Phragmitibacter flavus: one gene and its partner. The protein of the gene in region 1 binds, or shares a complex with, the protein of each later gene. Links are inferred from orthologs where the notes say so. Each region holds a gene or a part of one and is shown on either strand. Other genes may lie near its edges. The genes, in order: mnmE and mnmG.

Evidence for each region.
Region 2: the proteins of mnmE (region 1) and mnmG are in contact, whole or in part, in a solved structure (PDB 9HIP), measured with the Escherichia coli proteins. The link is inferred for Phragmitibacter flavus from one-to-one orthologs.

The regions. Positions count from the first base shown.
Region 1 is NZ_VAUV01000015.1:131,690-134,844, forward strand. Bases 76-2,909 are described here. They hold mnmE (tRNA uridine-5-carboxymethylaminomethyl(34) synthesis GTPase MnmE), read right to left. Parts: upstream 2,252-2,909; coding sequence 899-2,251; downstream 76-898. Other genes in these bases: FEM03_RS19160 (DEAD/DEAH box helicase), read right to left, coding at 76-877; FEM03_RS19170 (hypothetical protein), read right to left, coding at 2,345-2,909. Also shown: more of FEM03_RS19160, read right to left, coding at 1-75; more of FEM03_RS19170, read right to left, coding at 2,910-3,155. UniProt on the Escherichia coli protein: Exhibits a very high intrinsic GTPase hydrolysis rate. Involved in the addition of a carboxymethylaminomethyl (cmnm) group at the wobble position (U34) of certain tRNAs, forming tRNA-cmnm(5)s(2)U34.
Region 2 is NZ_VAUV01000001.1:245,497-248,725, reverse strand. Bases 118-3,025 are described here. They hold mnmG (tRNA uridine-5-carboxymethylaminomethyl(34) synthesis enzyme MnmG), read right to left. Parts: upstream 2,575-3,025; coding sequence 661-2,574; downstream 118-660. Other genes in these bases: FEM03_RS01065 (thiamine pyrophosphate-dependent dehydrogenase E1 component subunit alpha), read left to right, coding at 2,739-3,025; FEM03_RS01075 (hypothetical protein), read left to right, coding at 118-622. In the rest of the region: more of FEM03_RS01075, read left to right, coding at 1-117; more of FEM03_RS01065, read left to right, coding at 3,026-3,229. UniProt on the Escherichia coli protein: NAD-binding protein involved in the addition of a carboxymethylaminomethyl (cmnm) group at the wobble position (U34) of certain tRNAs, forming tRNA-cmnm(5)s(2)U34.

The DNA of each region.
Region 1 (3,155 bases):
CATCCACCTGCAACCCTGAAGACCCGCCTCCGGCCGATTCCACCTTCACACTCACCTTGGGACGCGGCGGATTGGAAGCCTTCCACCAGTTTGGAATCCGCACCGTCAATCCGCAACGCTCCATTACCGGCACTTCCCGCAGAAAGCCCAGCGCCTGTCCTGGAGACCAGCCCTGCGCCTGATAAATTGCCCCGCTTTCCAGCATCTCCCTTGCCCAACCGCTTTGTTCGGACGCCAGGCTCAAGGGCTCCAGCAAATGCAACAACGCCGCCCGATCCTTCTTCCCTGCATGCTCCTTCACCGCCTGCTGCAACGGCAAATGGCGGGGTTTCCCCTGATCGTTCAAACCGCTGGTGTAGGTCGCCAAAAACGCAAACGGCCGGTCCAGACTCTTCTTGTTCTCGGCCAAGTGCAGCGTCACCCGACCCACCAAATGCCAATGCGGCAGCCGCTCGCGCAACCAGCCTTCCGCATCGCCGCCATGGGCTTCAATGTCTTTTTCAACTGCCTTGTCCAGCCGCTGCCAGACCTTACGCAAACCATCCACCGACAAAAACTCCGCCCCGCGCATCACGGGTGCCCGTTCCAAATACGATACCCACTTGTCCTCGGCGGGTTGCGCCATCTCGTGCCGACCACCACGCTGGCAAAACTCGGCGAAATACCAGCCCGCCATCTCCCGCCACCACACCGCCGCAGGGGGAAGTCCATCCGTCGGCCATTTTGCCGACAACCACAGCAACATCGCTCCATCACCACCCGCCGATGCCTCGCGCAGTTCCGCCTCATCACTCGCCGCAAAAAAACCCCAGACCTCTTCTGCCCCCTCTTCAACCATCAAATGTCCGCTTGGACTGAATGCCAGAGAAAGTGCCATGGCGGATTGATTCCCTCACTCTCACTTGCCAATGCAAAACTGACTGAAGATCACTCCCAAAATTTCTTCCACATCCACCCGGCCCGTCACCTCGCCGACCGCCTGTAACGCCTCGCGCACATCGACCGCCACAAACTCCGGTGCCAGTTGACCACGGAACGCTTCCAGAGCCCTTTCCATGCCGCCTTTGGCTTCCTGAAAACAACGCTGGTGCCGCGCATTGATTGCGACCAGCTGCCCCTGTTCTCTTCCTGCACCCGACCACACTTTGTCTTTCATTGCCGCCCGCAATGTCTCAATGCCCGCCCCTGTTTTGCAGGACAGGGCCAGACCTCCAGCAAGCGACCAACTCTCATGCGTGGCTTCATCCGATTTGTTCAGGATCAACACCACCCGACCGCTCGTCCCCGCAGGCAGTTCCACCCGCCTGGCTTCGGCCATCGGTTGGCTTCCATCCACCACTTCGAGAATCACGTCAGCCTGCGCCAGTTCTTTGCGCGTCCGCTCCATGCCGGTCGCTTCGATGAGATCACTGGTGTGTTCACGCAAACCCGCCGTATCCACCAACCGAAACGGTAAACCGTGGATGTGCAGCATCTCCTCAATCGTGTCCCGCGTCGTGCCCGCCTGTGCGCTCACAATCGCCCGATCCACCCCCGTCAGCAGATTGAGCAGGGAGGACTTTCCCACATTGGGCTCCCCGCAAATGACCGTGCGAGCCCCGCTGCGCAAAATGCGTCCGTGCTCCGCCGTGTCCAGCAAACCCTGCAAACACCCAATCAGTCCCTCCATGCGTGCCTCCATCGCGGCACCCGTGTCGGGATCGATGTCCTCCTCCGGAAAATCGATGTAAGCCTCCAAATGCGCCACCAAGCCAATCAGATCATCGCGCAATATCTCCGCCTCTTTGCCGAGTCGGCCTTCGAGTTGCTGGGTGGCCGCCTGCAAAGCCAGTTCGCTTTGCGCATGGATCAAATCCATCACCGCTTCGGCCTGGGTAAGGTCCATCTTGCCGTTCAAAAACGCCCTTTGGGTGAATTCCCCCGGTTCCGCTGCGCGCGCGCCTTGGGCGAGCAGCAATTCATAAATGCGCCGCGTCACCAAGATGCCTCCGTGACCGCTGATCTCCACCACATCCTCACCCGTATAGCTCGCCGGTTTTCTGAAAACCGTCAGCAACACCGAGTCCACCGTCGAACCGTTGCCATCCACGATCCGGCCGAAATGTTGGAATCGCGGCTCAAGATCCGCCACCGGCACCCGACCTTCAAAAACCGCCCCCGCCATCTCGCGCGCCTGCGGACCGGACAGACGAATCACGCCAATCGCCGCCTCTCCAAATGCTGTGCTGATGGCCGCAATCGTTTCAGACATCACGGCTCACTGTCCTTTCCATTTCTCGACTTAAGATCATCCGCATTATCTTCCACGTTATCGCGCCAAGCCCTGGCTGCAACCGTCATCACATCACGGTGCGTTCGCGTTCTTCAGAGCCGGTTTTGGGGTGCGCCAGCTGGTATAAGGCAGACCCACGATCTCGACCCATTTTTTATCGCCTTCGCGGCGCCACTGCAATTCCATCACCACGGTTGCACTCAACACATCCCAGCCCAACAACCGGTCAAGGTCCGTCGCGAGGGGCGTATTCATCTCCGCAAAAGCAAAAGTCACAAACCCTGGGGCGGGCGGCTGAATCTCGTAAGAAATTTTTGACTCCAGGCCCGGCACCACCAGCCCGGGAACATCCTCTTGAAAATACTTCTTCCGTCGCGCGAGCACCCGGAACCGCGCGGGTTGGTCCACATATTCGGCACAGAATCGCTCCAACAATTGATCTTTGCCCTCGATAAAAGTCAGCCAGTCCACCTGCCAGCCCTTTTCGTTTTCCTCGACCATCACCGGCAGAGAAGCGGGGATGTCGCCACCCGATATTTCAAATACATGATGCCGGTGAACTCCGGGAACCGCATCCGGCTCCCACCGGGCAATCACACCCACGTCGTTGATGCGGATGGGGCCATCGGGATTCGAACGATAATACTGCTCCATCACTGGTTGGATTTCAGCCGACCATTGCACGTGTTTGGAGCGTTCCTTCCAGTTCGGTGCTTCTAGAAAATTCCGCAATGCAATTGCCGCAGCTCTTAAGTCTTCGGGTGGATTGGTGAAAAGGGCGGGAACTTGTCTCGCGGGCCGTTCGGTCCGGTCGGTGTCCCTGGCCACCTCAACCACCGGATCCGCACTTCCCGGCGTCGGCGAATCGGGGCTCGAACCGGAA
Region 2 (3,229 bases), on another replicon or contig:
GCGTGTGCTTGAAGGGGCGCCCAAGGATGAAGAGGCTGAACGTCGGCGCGTCCGACGTCTGCCCGACAAGAGCTCCGGCATCCGGAATCCTGAACCGTATCGTGACTATCCTGAAGATTCTGGTCCAAGGTCGCGCCGTGCACCAATAGACACCGATCCAAGAGATCGTTATGAAGACGATATGGAACCGGGTTTGGATCGGCGGGATCGGGATGGCTATGACGACAATCGTCGCCGTGATACGACAGAATATTACACCCCCGACCTCCCTTCGCCAGAACAGGCTGCCCCAGGGCCCAAGCTCAATTTGGAGAAACGTTCAACGAATCGCGATCGTGACGCAGTGGAGTCTTCACCTTCGATTCAAAAACCAACTGAAAGAAGGATCGACAAGGTGGAACCAAAAAGCTCGAACTCCAACTCTGGCCCTGCATTGGGATCAGGTGCTGGCACCACGGTAGAGCCAAAAGCGGCGTATGCGACTCCCGTTCCTGGACGCAGCGGTTTTGTTTATCCTCCCGGAGCCAAACAGGAATCCGCAAACATGCTGGACGTGCGCGGTCTGACTCCAGGTCAGAAAGCGCGTGATCCGAGAACGGGTGATGTGTTTCTCGTCCCCTGAACGGTTGTGCGGCAAGACTGGATTGGGTAGCTCGTGTGCTATTCAACAGGAGCTGCAGACGCTGGTTCATTGGCGCGGGCGCTTCCGCGTTTTACCGCGATGCTAACCACCGCAAGATCGGAAGGCGTCACCCCTTGAATGCGCGATGCTTGAGCGAAGGTCGCCGGGCGAATGGAGGCGAGCTTGAGACGCGCTTCCTTTTTGAGTCCCAGTAGACCGGCATAGTCGACCCATTCAGGAATGGCTTCGTGCTCCATCCGCGCTGCACGATTGACCTGATCTTCCTGCCGGGTGATGTAGCCGGCATATTTGATGTCATTCTGAGCGATGGCCCACAATTCATCATCGTGTTCGCGCAACAGATCTTCAGGCAAAGCAGCCCACACGTTTTCCGGTCGCTTGAGCCAGGTCGACACCTTCATGCTTTGATGGCTGGTCTGATCCAGTTCACCCCTCAATTTTTTCAGATTGGCGATCTTGTTCCGGGTGTGGTCGAGTCGAAAATCATCGACCAAACCAGAGGCCGCCGCTTTTTCAGTGAGTCTTAAATCGGCATTGTCCTGTCGCAGCAACAACCGGTATTCCGCCCTGCTGGTGAAGAGCCGGTAAGGTTCCGTGACGCCCTTGGTTACCAAGTCATCCACCAGCACTCCGAGGTAGGCATCGCTACGTTGCAAAACAAAGGGTGGTTTGCCCAATGCTTTGAGGGCGGCGTTAGCTCCCGCCAGCAATCCTTGGCCAGCGGCTTCCTCGTAACCTGAGGTGCCATTGATCTGACCGGCGAAATACAATCCTTCCACCCGTTTGGTTTCAAGGGTGTTTTGTAGTTGAGTAGGCGGGCAATAATCGTATTCAACCGCATACCCAGGGCGGACAATTTCAGCGCGCTCCAATCCTGCGATGCTGCGGATAAATTCCAGCTGAACCTCATGTGGCAGACTGGTCGAGACTCCGTTCACATAGAATTCGTTGGTCTGTTTTCCTTCGGGTTCGAGGAAGATCTGATGGCGTGTTTTGTCGGCAAAACGCACCACTTTGTCTTCGATGCTGGGGCAGTAGCGGGGTCCAATGCCCTCAATGATCCCACAATACATCGGTGATTTATCAAGATTGGCGCGGATGATGTCGTGGGTCTGAGGATTGGTGTAGGTCACCCAGCAGGGTAAATGTTCCACGTGGAACATTTTCTTCCCCCATCGATTCAGCGTAAACAGCCCTTCCTCATCGGGAAGCACACCGCTTAGGTAGCTAAAGCGAGGGGGTGGATCGTCTGCCTGCTGCTCCTCGCAATGGGAGAAGTCAATGCTGCGGCCATTGATGCGGCACGGGGTGCCGGTTTTGAAGCGCTCGACATCGAACCCAAGATCCCGAAGAGAATCACTCAGAGTGGAGATGGTGTCCCCCATCCTTCCCCCTGACTGATTTTGTAGACCTACATGGAGCAGACCCCGCATGAACGTGCCGGAACAAATCACCACCGACTTGGCGAGATAGATGACCCCCAGGGATGTGCGGATGCCTTTGATCTTGTCACCTTCCACCAGGATCTCAGCGGCATTTCCTTGCTGAAGGTCGAGGTTGGGCTGATTCTCCACCACCCACTTCATGCGGAACTGGTAGGCCTTCTTGTCGCATTGCGCACGAGGGGCCTGAACGCTGGGTCCCTTGTTGGCATTCAACATGCGGAATTGGATGCCTGTAGCATCGGTATTGAGAGCCATCGCTCCTCCAAGTGCATCGATCTCTCTAACCACATGACCCTTGGCGAGACCCCCGATGGCCGGGTTGCAGGACATCTGGGTGATGGTGTCCAAATTTTGGGTGAGCATCACAGTTTGGCAACCCAAGCGAGCCGCCGCTAAAGCAGCTTCCACTCCGGCATGCCCAGCACCACACACGATAACGTCGTAGATTTTAGGATAGGTAAACAGAGAGCTCTTGGGGTCTGACATGGTGAGAACGCATACCTTACCACGCTTGAAACGATCCGCAAAATGTTCCACGTGGAACACTTCTGGCTGTATGGAAGGGTTCTTTGGCTCTGCTTTAACCGAAGTTCAATCCCCTCTTGCCTTCCCTGCCTCCCCGCCTACAGTCACCATCTGATTTTCTCACCATGGCTGCCGTCCAAAAATCCATCAAACACAAAGACGCCCCCATCAATAAGGCGCTGAGCAAAGACGAAAAGATCGCGATATTCCGCGACATGAGTCGTATCCGCCGTTTTGAACAAATTGCGCTGAAACATTACAATGGTGAGAAGATGGGCGGCTTCCTCCACCTTTACATCGGCCAGGAATCGGTCGCCGTCGGATGCGCTTCTTTGATGGGAGAAAACGACCACATGATCACCGCCTATCGCGATCATGGTCATGCTCTTGCCGTTGGCATGGGCATGAACGAGGGCATGGCGGAGTTGTTCGGCAAAAAGACCGGCTGCTCCAAAGGCAAGGGTGGATCGATGCACTACTTCGCCCCTTCCAAAAACTACTGGGGTGGCCACGGGATTGTTGCAGGTCAGACTCCCCTCGGCACCGGCATTGCTTTCGGACTAAAATACAAAGAGCTTAAGGGCTGTTGCATGACTTTCATGGGCGACGGTGCCGT